Regions from separate parts of the Streptomyces sp. S6 genome, predicted to be linked through region 3. Evidence: riboswitches for the same ligand, from Rfam matches in the RefSeq annotation. Region 3 holds a riboswitch; each other region holds the start of a gene.
What was found. A riboswitch is a leader RNA that binds a small molecule or an ion and turns the genes downstream of it on or off. The one in region 3 is predicted to bind cyclic di-AMP.

Region 1: another riboswitch for cyclic di-AMP. It lies ahead of ACVNF4_RS32335 (transglycosylase SLT domain-containing protein); the one in region 3 lies ahead of ACVNF4_RS32240 (C40 family peptidase).
Region 2: another riboswitch for cyclic di-AMP. It lies ahead of ACVNF4_RS31800 (C40 family peptidase); the one in region 3 lies ahead of ACVNF4_RS32240 (C40 family peptidase).

What each region holds. Positions count from the first base shown of each region.
Region 1 covers NZ_JBTYMC010000404.1:44-4,812, reverse strand. The annotation lists gene ACVNF4_RS32345 (LolA family protein) at 1-1,195, opposite strand, end outside; gene ACVNF4_RS32340 (polyprenyl synthetase family protein) at 1,536-2,546, opposite strand; cyclic di-AMP (ydaO/yuaA leader) riboswitch at 3,010-3,185, shown strand; gene ACVNF4_RS32335 (transglycosylase SLT domain-containing protein) at 3,189-3,650, shown strand; gene ACVNF4_RS32330 (HAD family hydrolase) at 3,733-4,560, opposite strand.
Region 2 covers NZ_JBTYMC010000384.1:134-5,296, reverse strand. The annotation lists partial or broken gene ACVNF4_RS31810 (M23 family metallopeptidase) at 1-443, shown strand, start outside; gene pcrA (DNA helicase PcrA) at 513-2,984, opposite strand; cyclic di-AMP (ydaO/yuaA leader) riboswitch at 3,247-3,401, shown strand; gene ACVNF4_RS31800 (C40 family peptidase) at 3,446-4,423, shown strand; gene ACVNF4_RS31795 (hypothetical protein) at 4,464-4,817, opposite strand.
Region 3 covers NZ_JBTYMC010000401.1:1,138-5,137, forward strand. The annotation lists gene ACVNF4_RS32230 (ATP-dependent Clp protease proteolytic subunit) at 1-524, shown strand, start outside; gene ACVNF4_RS32235 (hypothetical protein) at 531-833, shown strand; cyclic di-AMP (ydaO/yuaA leader) riboswitch at 1,312-1,494, shown strand; gene ACVNF4_RS32240 (C40 family peptidase) at 1,498-1,971, shown strand; gene ACVNF4_RS32245 (ATP-binding protein) at 1,964-2,413, opposite strand; gene ACVNF4_RS32250 (helix-turn-helix domain-containing protein) at 2,637-3,497, shown strand; gene ACVNF4_RS32255 (DUF397 domain-containing protein) at 3,511-3,717, shown strand; partial or broken gene ACVNF4_RS32260 (aminotransferase class I/II-fold pyridoxal phosphate-dependent enzyme) at 3,747-4,000, opposite strand, start outside.

The DNA of each region.
Region 1 (4,769 bases), on a different contig from region 3:
CCAGGGCGTCCTTCGTGACGGCGCCGACGTAGACCTTGCCGCTGTCGGTGACGAGGGCGTTGACCAGGCGGGTGGAGAAGACGGTGCCCTTGCCGAAGTCGCCGGAGACCTTGTCGCCGAAGGAGTCGATGAAGTCGCCGAACGGGCCGGCCTCGGGGCGCCCCGAGGAGGCGGTGCCTGCCGTGCCCGTGTCGAACGTGGCGATCGTGGTCCAGCCCTTGCCCAGGACGTTCAGGCCCGTGAGGTCCTCGCCGAGGCCCTTCCCGGCCGGATTCCTGCCGGGGGCGCCCTTGTCCTCGTCGCCGCGCGGGTGCTCGCCCTGGGTGACCTTCGCGCCCTTGGGCGGGGTGAAGTCGAAGGTGGAGGCGGCCGGCTTGTCGAAGCTGACCTGGGTGAAGCCGGCGTCGACGACGGCCGCGCCGCCGCTCCTCGGGGTGAGCGTGAACTTCAGGGGCAGACCGGTCTTGGCGTCGACGGCGATGCTGATCGCGCCGACCGTCGTACCGGACTGCTTGGGCGTCACCAGCAGTTTGTAGGCGTCGCGGCCCGCGACGTGGACCGTGCCGTCGACCTTCACCGACGTCGTGGGGTCGAGGGCCTTCAGCGTCTCTTCCGTGAGGTCCTTGGGGGTCGCCGGGGCCTGCGACTGCTTGCCGGCCTTCTCGGAGAGCGTCGAGTGGTAGACCTCGTTCGACTTGCTGTCGTAGCCCCAGACGTCCTTGCCGTTGTGGACGAGGCTGTACTCCGCCGCGTTCTCCAGGAGGGAGAGCTTCTGCTTCTCGGGGCCGTCGGTGGCCACGCGCAGCGTGTGTGTGCCGGAGGCCAGCTCCGTCAGCTTGGTGGAGGGGTCGGCGGAGGAGCCGTCCGCGGAGCCGGTCGCGCCGGAGAGGAGGCCGCTCTCCAGGCCGCCGAGGTTCGGCAGGCCCAGGTCGGTCGTGATCTTGACGGTGCCGGAGAGCTGCTGGACGTCCGACGCGGCGACCTTGTCCAGGAGCTGCTGGGCGGTTATCTGCGGGAGGTCGGGGTCGCCGGAGTCGGCGAGGGCGGGTACCAGGCCGATGGTGGCGGCGGCCATGCCCACGACCGACACCGGGACGACGTACCGCGCAGCCGTCCTGCGGCGGCGGGACCTCGCCTCGTCGGCGTCGGTGACGGCGGTCGGGGTCTGGTGGTCGTCGGATGCGTTCGGTGCCATGTCTGCCTTACCTCCGTCGAAGTCGGCGGCCGGTGGGCACTGTGCTCGCCCCACCCCTGACCGCCATTCTCACCCGAATCGGTGAGCCGTGGTCCTGCGTTCTGCATCCATCACACCAAACCGGACCCGTCACCGGCGTCACCCCGCAGAGTCAACTCCGCGTACTCCTGCGGTATGACACGCCACTCCGGTTTCCCGTAGTCCCCTAGGGGTCCGCGGAGTCGTACCCGGCTGCGGGGAGGGGTGAGGCGGGGCCGGCACAGGGGGTTTGAGCTGCGGATACGCGAACGACGGGGCAGGCCGGCGGGCCGCCGTCCGTACCCCGTCGTCCGTGCGGGTCCTAGCCGGCCCGGTGCACCACCGCGTCGCACATCTCCACCAGGGCGAGCTTCGCGTCGCAGTCCGGGAGGGGGGAGAGGGCGGAGCGGGCCTCTTCGGCGTAGCGGACGGTGTCGCGGCGGGCCTGTTCGAGGGCGGGGTGGGTGCGCAGGGCGGCGAGGGCCTCGGCGTGCCGGGCGTCGTCGGTGAGGTCGGAGTCGAGGAGTTCGCACAGGGCGACGTCCTCGGCGAGACCGAGCCGGGCGGCGCGCTCGCGCAGGCGCAGGACGGGGAGCGTGGAGATGCCCTCGCGCAGGTCCGTGCCGGGGGTCTTGCCCGACTCGTGGGAGTCGGAGGCGATGTCGAGGACGTCGTCCGCGAGCTGGAAGGCGACGCCGAGGCGCTCGCCGTACTGCGTGAGGACGTCGACGACCGTCTCGTCGGCGCCCGAGGTCATCGCCCCGAAGCGGCAGGAGACGGCGACGAGGGAGCCGGTCTTGCCGGCGAGGACGTCGAGGTAGTGGTCCACGGGGTCGCGGCCGTCCGTGGGGCCCGCGGTCTCCAGGATCTGGCCGGTGACGAGCCGTTCGAACGCCTCGGCCTGGATGCGGACGACCTCGGGCCCGAGGTCGGCGAGGATCTGGGACGCGCGCGCGAAGAGGAAGTCACCCGTGAGGACGGCGACGGAGTTGCCCCAGCGGGCGTTGGGGCTGGCGACCCCGCGCCGCACCTCGGCCTCGTCCATGACGTCGTCGTGGTAGAGGGTGGCGAGGTGGGTGAGTTCGACACCGACGGCCGACGGCACCACACCGGGCGCGTACGGGTCGCCGAACTGGGCCGACAGCATCACCAGCAGTGGCCGGAAACGTTTGCCCCCGGCGCGCACGAGGTGCTGCGCGGCCTCCGTGATGAAGGGAACCTCGCTCTTGGTGGCTTCGAGCAGGCCCTCCTCGACGGCCGAGAGTCCGGCCTGGACGTCGGCTTCCAGTGCCTGGTCCCGCACGCTCAGCCCGAACGGCCCGACGACGGTCACGAGGGATCTCCTGTCTGCTGTTGCCCACGGGCGACTGTTGGCGATTACACGGTTTGTCGATAGGTCGTTGCCCTCACTCAAGTCAGCGTATCCGGTCACGTTTCGATCACCGATAGCCCCCACGGTTACAGCACGGGCGCTATCGGATCACGCCTGCTATGCATCCGATCGACCGATAAGACACGCCATATTCACACATGGATACCTTGTGCCCCATTTTGCCGCTATTGCTATTTCGTGAGTTGAGTCACGGGCACTTTTTTCACCCGTTCTCCCCGCACCACCCCTCCACCCTTCCCCCGCAGGCCAGTTGACACTTGGCGATCGCAAAGGATCAAGCACCCCATACGCCTTAGACAGATGTCAACAGGGACGAGATGTGAATCCGACGCTTGTTCCGGACATGTGCTCTCGCATACGTTCCGCCGGGTCGGGCGGACGCCTAATCCTGCCGCCGCCCCTCACCACTCCATCGACGAACTCGCGTGCGGCAGGAGCGGGGGACCCAGGTAGTACGCCGCACCGGACACGCTCCGGGACGGCTAGGGGTGAAGCCGTGTCACCGTCCCCGGTGGCCCGGCCGGGCACCTCCCCGCCCGAACCCGACAGCTCACCTCGCAGGCGCCGGAGAGGAACATCGCCATGCCTGCAATCCGCAAGAAGCGTCTCGCCCGAGTACTCGCCGTCGCCGCCACCGGTACGGTCCTGCTCGCCCTCCCGATCGCCGGTGCGACCAGCGCCTCCGCGGCCACCGGCGCCACGTCGTCCACGGTCGCCGGATACCCGAACACCCTGGACGGCTGGATCCGCGAATCCCTCGCGATCATGGCCCAGAAGGGCATCCCGGGCAGCTACAACGGCATCTACCGCAACATCATCCGCGAGTCCTCCGGCAACCCCTGGGCCGTCAACAACTGGGACTCCAACGCCGCCGCCGGGACGCCGTCCAAGGGCCTGCTCCAGGTGATCGACCCGACCTTCCGGGCGTACCACGTCGCCGGGACCGCGTACGACCCGTACGACCCGGTCGCGAACATCACCGCCGCGTGCAACTACGCGGCGGCGGTGTACGGGTCGATCGACAACGTGTACGGCGCGTACTGACCGTCCCTCCGGGACGCCCTCCCGGAAGTGAACGTCCCTGTGGGAGCCCTGGTTTCGGATCGGGGCTCCCTAACGGCTCGCGTTACGGAAACATCCGTTCAAGAACGGTCGCCACGCCGTCCTCCTCGTTCGAACCGGTCACCTCGTCGGCCACCGCCTTGAGTTCGGGGTGTGCGTTCGCCATCGCGACCCCATAGGCCGACCACTCGAACATCGGGATGTCGTTCGGCATGTCCCCGAAGGCGACCGTGTCCTGCGGGGCGACCCCGAGGCGTTCGGCGGCCAGCGCCAGGCCGGTGGCCTTCGTGACGCCGCTCGGCTGGAGTTCGACCGTGCCGGGCCCCGACATCGTGACGGTGGCGAGCGAACCGACCGCCGCGCGCGCGGTGGCCGCCAACTCGTCGTCCGTGAGCGCTGGGTGACGCAGGAGCACCTTGCTGATCGGCTCGCACCACAGGTCCTCGCGGCGGCCCACGCGCAGCGCCGGGAGCGTCGGGTGCGGCATCAGGTAGCCCGGCTCGATCAGCGTCAGCCCGTCCACGCCGTCCTGGTCGACGGCGGCGTACACCTGCCCGACCTCCGCCTCGATCTTGCCGAGCGCGGTCTCCGCGAGTTCGCGGTCCAGCGTGACGGACCACAGGAGGCGGTCGGCGCCGGCGTCGTACACCTGCGCTCCCTGGCCGCACACCGCGAGCCCACGGCCGCGCAGGATCTCCAGCAGGGGGCGTACCCGGGGGGCCGGGCGGCCGGTCACCACCAGGTGCCGCGCGCCGGACTCCACGACCCGCTGGAGGGCGTTCAGCGAGCGGTCCGAGAAGGTGTCGTCGGCGCGGAGCAGCGTGCCGTCCAGGTCGGTGGCGACGAGGGCGTACGCGCGCGTGACGGAAGCGGGGGTGGTGGGTGCGGCCATGATCAGAGAATACGGACCGCACCGGCCCCAGGGGGCCCGACCGACCGGCTCGCGCCACCCCTCACGGGCCACACGCCCATGACCTCCCGAACCATCCGGAAACCGACGCGCCGCCGCCCCGCGCGGGAGGGCCGCAAACCGGTCGCCCGGCAGGGGAAGGGGTGTCCGCGCGGGGAGGTGGTGCCGGGGCGGCTGCCTGCCTGACCTTG
Region 2 (5,163 bases), on a different contig from region 3:
AGAAGAAGGCCGCCGCCGAGGCGGCCCGGCTGGAGCGGCTGCGCCCCAAGTACGCCCTCCCGGTCGCGCAGCACGGCCTGAGCGCCTACTACGGCCAGTCCGGCATCAACTGGATGTCCATGCACACGGGCATCGACTTCCCGGTCGCCTACGGCACCACCGTCATGGCCGCGACGGACGGCACCGTCCGCACCCAGTGGAACAACGCCTACGGCAACATGCTGATCCTGACGGCGAAGGACGGCACGGAGACCTGGTACTGCCACCTCTCCAGCTACCGCGTCGCGTCGGGGACGACGGTCAAGGCCGGCGAGCCGATCGCGTACTCCGGAAACTCCGGCAACTCCACCGGCCCGCACCTGCACTTCGAGGTCCGCCCGGCCGGCGGCTCGTCGATCGACCCGCTGTCGTGGCTGCGCAGCCACGGGCTCGACCCGACGTAAGGCCTCAACTTCCGTCAAGCGGGCCCCTGTCGAGCGACAGGGGCCCGGCTCATGTCCGGTGAAGACCCCTCAGAGCTTCTCGACCGGCGCGTACCGCAGCAGCAGCCGCTTCGGCTTCCCCTCACCGAAGTCGATCGTCGCCTCCGCCTTCGCCCCCGCGCCCCCGACGGCGACGACGGTCCCGAGCCCGAACTGGTCGTGCGTGACGCGGTCCCCGACGGTCAGGGCGATCGCGGGCTTCTCCTCGGCCCCCCGGCGCGTCGCGAACCCGGAGGCGCCCTTGGCGGAGGACCGGGACGACGACAGCGAGGACCCGAGGCTCGGCGGCGGCGCGGCGGGTGCGCCGGTGCGCTTCCAGTCGACGTGCGTGGCCGGGATCTCCTCCAGGAACCGGGAGGGCGGGTTGTACGACGGCTGCCCCCAGGCGCTGCGGAGCGTGGAGCGGGTCAGGTAGAGCCGCTCACGCGCGCGGGTGATGCCGACGTAGGCGAGACGGCGTTCCTCCTCCAGTTCCTTGACCTGGCCGAGGGCGCGCATGTGCGGGAACACGCCGTCCTCCATGCCGGTGAGGAAGACGACGGGGAACTCCAGGCCCTTGGCGGTGTGCAGGGTCATCAGGGTGATGACGCCCGAGCCGTCCTCGTCCTCGTCGGGGATCTGGTCGGAGTCGGCGACCAGGGCGACGCGCTCCAGGAAGTCGGCGAGGCCGCGGGGCTGTTCCGACTCGCCGGACTCCTGCTCGAACTCCAGGGCCACGGAGGCGAGTTCCTGGAGGTTCTCGATGCGGGTCTCGTCCTGGGGGTCGGTGGAGTTCTGCAACTCGGCGAGGTAGCCGGTGCGTTCGAGTATGGCCTCCAGGACCGTCGCCGGGCCGGCGCCGGACTCGACGATGGTGCGCAGGTCGTCCATCAGCTCGTTGAACCGCTTGACGGCGTTGGCGGAGCGGGCGGCCATGCCGTACGCCTCGTCGACGCGCTTGAGGGCCTGCGGGAAGCTGATCTTCTCGCGCTGGGAGAGGGCGTCGATCATCGCCTCGGCGCGCTCGCCGATGCCCCGCTTGGGGACGTTGAGGATGCGGCGCAGGGGGACGGAGTCCTCGGGGTTGGCGAGGACGCGGAGGTAGGCCAGGACGTCCCTGACCTCCTTGCGCTCGTAGAAGCGGACGCCGCCGACGACCTTGTAGGGCAGGCCGACGCGGATGAAGATCTCCTCGAAGACCCGGGACTGGGCGTTGGTGCGGTAGAACACCGCGACATCCCCGGCCTTGGCCTCGCCGTTGTCGGTGAGGCGGTCTATCTCCTCGGCGACGAACTGCGCCTCGTCGTGCTCGGTGTCGGCGACGTAGCCCGTGATGCGGGCGCCCGCACCGGCGTTGGTCCACAGGTTCTTGGGCCTGCGGGACTCGTTGCGCTCGATGACCGCGTTGGCCGCCGAGAGGATCGTCTGCGTGGAGCGGTAGTTCTGCTCCAGCAGGATCGTCGTCGCGCTCGGGTAGTCCTCCTCGAACTGGAGGATGTTGCGGATCGTCGCGCCGCGGAAGGCGTAGATGGACTGGTCGGCGTCGCCCACGACGCAGAGCTCGGCGGGCGGGAGGTCGTGCTCGCTGGGCGGCGTGTCCTGAGAACGGCCGGCGCCGCCCACGAGTTCCCGGACGAGGGCGTACTGGGCGTGGTTGGTGTCCTGGTACTCGTCGACCATCACGTGGCGGAAGCGGCGGCGGTAGTGCTCGGCGACGTCCGGGAAGGCGCGCAGGAGGTTGACCGTCGTCATGATGAGGTCGTCGAAGTCGAGGGCGTTGGCCTCGCGCAGGCGGGACTGGTAGAGCGCGTACGCCTGGGCGAGGGTCTTCTCGAAGCCGTCGGCCGCCTGGGCCGCGAAGTCCTCCTCGTCGATCAGCTCGTTCTTGAGGTTGCTGATCTTGGCGCTGAAGGACTTGGGCGGGAAGCGCTTGGGGTCGAGGTCCAGGTCGCGGCAGACGAGGGCCATGAGGCGCTTGGAGTCGGCGGCGTCGTAGATGGAGAACGACGAGGTGAAGCCGAGCTTCTTGGACTCGCGGCGCAGGATGCGCACGCACGCGCTGTGGAACGTCATGACCCACATCGCGTTCGCGCGCGGGCCGACGAGTTGCTCGACGCGCTCCTTCATCTCACCGGCGGCCTTGTTGGTGAAGGTGATCGCGAGGATCTGGCCCGGGTGGACGCCGCGCGCGGCGAGGAGGTGGGCGATGCGGTGGGTGAGGACGCGGGTCTTGCCGGAGCCGGCGCCGGCGACGATGAGCAGGGGTGAGCCGGCGTGGATCACCGCCTCGCGCTGGTTGTCGTTCAGCCCGTCGACGAGGGCCGCCGGATCGAGGACGGGGCGGGGGGCGCCGTCCCTGTAGTGGGCGTCCCGGTCCGGGGGCAGGTCGAACCTGCCGTCGAACAGGTCGGCCGGGATCTGCTCCGGGGCCTGCTCGTCCTCGGGCGGCGGAGGGGGTTCCTCGGCGTGCCCGCGCGGGGCCTGGAGGTCCGCCAGGAAGCTGTCGTCAAAGAGGCTGCTCATCGCTCTCCGAGTCTAGAGGCCGCCACTGACGACCGGTCCCGGTCCCGGGAATCTCCGCGCTCACCTTCCGGATCGCCCCTATCACAACCTGTGATGACCTGCGGGAACTTCGACACAGGTCACAAAAACGTATCGGGCATATCGCCCGCCAACCTTCACAGAAGTCACACGAATTGGCTACCGTTCCGGTCAAGGCCGCCCGTCCCCCACCGGCGAACGTCGCCGGGCCGCGCGGCCCTCCGCCGAGTCCGGCCCGCCCCCGTGCGCGAGGCAGCCGGAGCCGGGGACCCACCGAGAACCTGGGGCGAATCGGCCGACCCCCGCCGGGGAAGGCCGTAGGGCAACCTTCCGCAGCACGACAGCACGACTCCCGCCCGAGCCCGACAGCTAACCCGGTAGGCGGTACAAGGAAGGAGTCGCCCCCATTGGCGTCGCATCAACGCAGGCTCCCCTGGACGGGCATGCGCGCGTCAGGCGTCAGCGCCCCCGCCCTGGCCACGGCCGCCCTCACGTCCATGGCGATGTTCACCCAGCCCCCCACCGAGGCCGCCCCGCCGGCCGACGACGGCAGACCTACCCTTGAGGACGTCGAGCGCAAACTCGACGCCTTCTACAGCAGTCAGACGGGTTCGAAGAAGGACACGGCCGCCAAGGAGAAGGAGACCAAGCGCGCCAAGACCTTCCTCGACACCGCGGCCCGCTACCGCACGCAGGAGCCCGTGCTCCCGCCGCCGCCCGCCCTGCCGCCGCTCCCGCCCTTCCCGCCGTCGGTCGCCCACGACTTCACGGCGGCGCCGGACAGCGGCCTCACAGCCGTACCCGACGCCTACATACCGGACGTCCACGCCCCCGACAGCTACGAGAAGGCCCCGCTCAGCTCCGAGCGCCTCCCGGACAGCTACGACGCCGTCGCGCCCGCCCCGACACCCCTCCCGGACGCCGACGACGACCCCGAGGGCTACCTCAAGGACGCGAAGTCGGTCGTCCAGAGAAAGCTGAGCAAGGCTCAGGCGCTGCTGTCCTTCCACGCCGTGAACCAGCCGAAGGCGGCGCCCCGGCAGCAGGAGGAGGCGCCGGTCTCCGCCGAGGCGGAGAGAGCGCTCGCGTTCGCGCGGGAGCAGCTCGGCAAGCCGGTGGTCCTCGGCGCGGCGGGCCCCGGCTCCTTCGACGGCCCCGGGCTCACCCAGACCGCCTGGAAATCCGCCGGAGTCGCCCTGCCGCGCACCGCGTTCGGCCAGGTCACCGCGGGCAAACCGATCCGCCTGCCGGACGCCCGCCCCGGCGATCTCGTCTTCTTCCACGACGACATCACCCACGTCGGCATCTACACCGGCGACGGCCGGATGATCCACGCCCCGCGCCCCGGCGCGTACGTCTGCGAGGAGTCCATCCACTTCGCGGGCTCGTCCGAGATCCACAGCGTGGTGCGCCCGGCCTGACGCACGGGTCACCGGCGCCGGGCCACCGCCGGGCGCCGGATCAGGTCCAGAGGACCGCGATGAAGATGTTGACGACGGTCAGCAGGCCGACGGCGGCGAAGAGCGGCTTCTCGACCCGCTCGTCGTCCCGCTTCACGTAGGTCAGCCCCAGGATGACGACCAGCAGCGCCAGCTTGACACCGATCTTGATGTTATTGACGTGCTGGTCGTCCGCTTGGTTGAGCCCGACCAGGATCACGCCGGTGACCAGCATCGTCGCGGCGCCGTGCAGCATGCCGGGGACGAAGCGGGCGGTGCCCTGCCCCATCGCCTTCAGCTGCGTGAGGAACCCGCCGAGCAGCGCGGCGATGCCGATGATGTGCAGGCCGACGAAGAAATGGATGAGTACGTCCATGAGGCCGGAGCCTAACCAGCCGCCCCCTCGGCCTCCTCGGCAGCCCCGGTAGCAGCAGTCCCCGCCTCGCGGGGGCGAATCCCCGGTTCGGTCAACACAGAGACCCGCCCCGCCCTCGAAGGCGGGATCGGTATGCACATACGGTCACCGGACAACTCTCTGAAGTCACTTCCGTACAACGCGTTACCCAAACGTCACAGTGCGGCCTAGCGTCCTGCCCCAGGTGCCCGGCTCCCCACCGCCGCCCAGGCCAGGGGCGGCAGTCGGACACCACCGCCGAGAAGGTCCGGCGGCGTCGCGCTTCCCCTGTGCGGGGCGCCGCCGGACGCGCCCCCCCGTCCCGCTC
Region 3 (4,000 bases):
GACGGATCGTCTTTCTCGGCGCCCCGGTGGACAACACCTCGGCGAACGATGTGATGGCCCAGCTCATGCACCTGGAGCACCAGGCCCCGGACCAGGACATCTCGCTGTACATCAACTCCCCGGGCGGCTCGTTCACGGCGATGTCGGCGATCTACGACACGATGCGGTACGTCAGCTGCGACGTGGAGACGGTCTGCCTGGGCCAGGCCGGCCGGTCGGCGGCGGTCCTGCTGGCGGCGGGCACGCCGGGGAAGCGGTTCGCGCTGCCGGGCGCGCGGGTGATCGTCGGCCAGCCGGAGCCGGCGGGCGAGTTCGAGGGACAGGCCAGCGACCTCGCGATCGTGGCGGAGGAACTGACGCGCACCCGCGCCCTCCTGGAGGAGCTGCTCGTCCGCCACACGGGCCGCACCCCGGAGCAGGTGCGGGAGGACATCGAGCGGGACAAGGTCCTCGACGCGAGCGCGGCGGTGGAGTACGGCGTCGTCGACGGCGTACTCCCCGTCCGCCGGACGACCGGAAGGTGACGGCGGATGCTGCCGGAACTCCCGCCGCTGCCGGCGCTGACCCGCGCGGAAGCCGAGCTGATCGACCAGTACCTGGCGGCCGTCGACCTGCTGGGCCGGATCAACCCGAGCCGCGACGGCGACACCTACCGGGGCCTGCGGGCGGCCCAGGCGCTGGTGGCGAGGGCGACGGCGCTGCGTGACGCGCTGACGCTGATGCACCAGCGCGGCGAGCACGAGGTGCACGCCGAGACCCTCGCGAGGGCGCTGCGCGTCCTGGACGGCGAGCGCCGTACCGCGCGGGTAACCCTGCCGCCGCCCGCGAGTTGAGGCACAGGCACCCCCTGAAAGCACCCCGGGAAGCACAGAAGCACGCACGCGTGCCGCCTCTTCCCGCCACGCGCGCGTGCCTCCGCCCGTGCTCCCTCCCGGCGACGTACGGGGCTGTCGCGGGGTGCGTGAAGACGCACCGTCCGCGGCCGGTCGGTGAGCGGCGGGGGACGGCGTAGAACCGACCCCCGTTCGGCGTAACGAGGTTTCCCCCGGGCGGCCCTCCCGGGTTGCGCAGCCTGCGGATACGGGGTGCGGAACGGGGCATTCCCACCCTGATCGGCGGGTGCGCAGGTGACGGACACGTGACCGAGATCTGAACTGTTCACCCGAATGGCCCAGTCGTGAGTAAGGCCACAAATCCACGATTCCGCTGGGTATTTCGGTCACGGATGAGTCAAGATCCCTGACTGACGACAAGCCCCCGCCACAAGCGGCGGGGCGATCCGGGTGGACGCCGAGTCCTGCCGCCGCCCGGATGTACCGGTCGACAGGAGTGCATCGGCAGGAGTGGAGGACCCAGGCAGTACGGGTCGCCGGAGCGGTCACGCCATGACCGTGCCGAGCAGCCCTTGGGGTGAAGCCGTGGTGACACGGCCGGGCCAACTTCGCCAGCCCGAATCCGACAGGTCATCCTTCACAGGCGGTTGACGAAGGGTTGCGCATGACTGCGCTCAATCGTGTCCCGTCGATGATGGTCCGAGCCGGTACGGTCTCGGCTTTCGCACTGGCCGCCGTGGGCGGTTCCGTGGTCGTACCGGGCGTCGCCTCCGGCGCCGAGGCGGCCACCGTGTCGACGAAGGCGCTTCAGATCGCCGCGTCCAAGAAGGGCGCCCCGTACAAGTACGGCGCCGCCGGACCGAAGCGGTTCGACTGCTCGGGGCTCACGCAGTACGCGTTCAAGAAGGCGGGCAAGACCCTGCCGCGCACGGCGTCCCAGCAGTACAACAAGACCAAGCACATCTCCTCCGCGAGCCGACAGGCGGGGGATCTGGTCTTCTTCCACTCGGGCTCGAACGTCTACCACGTGGGCATATACGCGGGCGCCGGCAAGGTGTGGCACTCGCCGAAGACCGGTGACGTGGTCCGGCTCCAGAAGATCTGGACCAAGAGCGTCTGGTACGGCCGGGTCAAGTAGTCCCCGGACAGGACGGCCGGGCAGTGGCCGTCCAGGGCAGCTCGATGGAGACCGTCTTGCCGCCCTCCTGGGTGGGCCGCACCTTGAGCCGCCCGCCGCGTTCCGCCGTCAGTGAGCGGATGATCACCATCCCCCGGCCGTTGTCCTGTTGGACGGCGGCCGGGAGGCGTTTGGGGAACCGCGGGTGGCTGTCGGTGACGCCGACGCTGACCTGTTCGTCCCGGTCGAGGACGAGGTCGAGGGTGAAGGTCGGCGACTGCCCCAGGGTGTGCTGGACGGCGTTGGTGGCGAGTTCGGAGACGATGAGGCGGATGGTCTCGGCGAGGTCCGCGCCGGGCGGCAGGCCCCACTCCGCGAGCGTGCCCGCGGTGAAGGTGCGGGCCGCGGCGACCGACACGGGGTCGCTCGGCAGGGTGACGGATGCTTCCAGGTGGTCTGCCATGGCGACGTCGTCCCTTTCCCACGGGACCGGCGTCCGACACGAGGCGGATGGTTCGAGTACGGTCCCGGAACTGGTGCTTCACCGTCAGACTGCCATTTCCGCGACGTCCTGTGCGGCGATCCACCAAGATGTGCATATATCTGTCGCCCGAAGCGGTGAACTCTGCTACGGCAGATCGGATTCGGGCGGCATGTGAGAGGTAATGGGGAGTGAGGAGAAGGGCATGCAACACGGCCCCGCGGTGCGCCGCCGCAAACTGGGCGCGGAACTGCGCTCGTTACGCAATCGGGCCCGGCTGACGAGCGGTGAGGCGGCCCGGCTCGTCGGCTGGCACCAGTCGAAGGTGAGCCGGATCGAGACGGGCACCAGCAGTGCGAAACCGGCCGATGTGGAACTCCTGCTGGACGCCTACGGGGTGGGCGACGAGCGGCTCCGGGAGCTGATGCTCGTGCTCGCCGGCGCCGACGAGGCCGTCGGCCGGGACCACTGGTGGCACGCCTACCGGGGGGTACTGCCGCCCGCCTACCGGGACTTCATCAGCCTGGAGGCGCAGGCGAGCGCGATGCGCACGCTGGAGACGACCGTCGTCCCGGGGCTGCTCCAGACCCCCGAGTACGCCCGCGCGGTGACCCGGTCGGCGCTGGAGGGCGCGGACGAAGGGCAGTTGGACACGCTGGTGGAGGTGCGTCTGGCCCGCCAGGACGTACTGCGCGGGGATCCGCCGCTGCTGCTGAACGCCGTCCTGGACGAGGCGGTGCTGCGCCGCCAGGTGGGCGGGCCCGAGGTGATGGCGGCGCAGCTGGAACGGCTCCTTGAGGACGCGCGGCTCCCCCAAGTGAGGCTCCAGGTACTGCCGTTCACCGCAGGGTCGCATATCGGCCTCACCGGGCCTTTCGTCATCTTCTCGTTTTCGAGCGTTTCTGATCTGGATGTGGTCGTTCTCGACCACTTGACGAGTAGTCATCACCTTGAGGGGAAAGAAGACCTCCAGGCCTACTCGGAGGCTTTCACCAACCTTCAGATCCACGCCCTTTCACCCGAGGACTCGTTGGATTTCATCGCCGGGCTAGGTGACGGCGCGTAAGGAGGCACCCCCAATGACAGCACCGCCTCGGAACGTTCCTTCCGCAACCGCACTGCATATCGCTCGCTGGCTGCGCAGCAGTCACAGCACCGGAGCGAACAACTGCGTGGAGACCGCCCCGTATTCGGGTCTGCTCGCGGTACGCGACTCCAAGTCCCCCGCCGGCCCCGCACTGCTCTTCACCCCGGGGAGCTGGGCGGAGTTCACGTCGGCGTTCTGATCAGCCGATGCACGGCCGTGCCCGCCGACTCATGGTCGTGTCGCGTCGATCACCCGTACCGCGCGGTCCAGCTCCGCCCCGGAGAGGTCCGCGCGGGCGGTCAGCCGCAGCCGTGAGACGCCGTCGGGCACGGACGGGGGACGGAAACACCCCACGAAAAGCCCTTCCGCCCGGCAGTCCGCCGCCCAGCGGACGGCCGCCTCGGGGGAGGGAGCACGCACGGAGACGACCGCGGCGTCCGGACGCACCGCGTCCAGACCCGCGGCCGTCAGCCGCGCGTGCA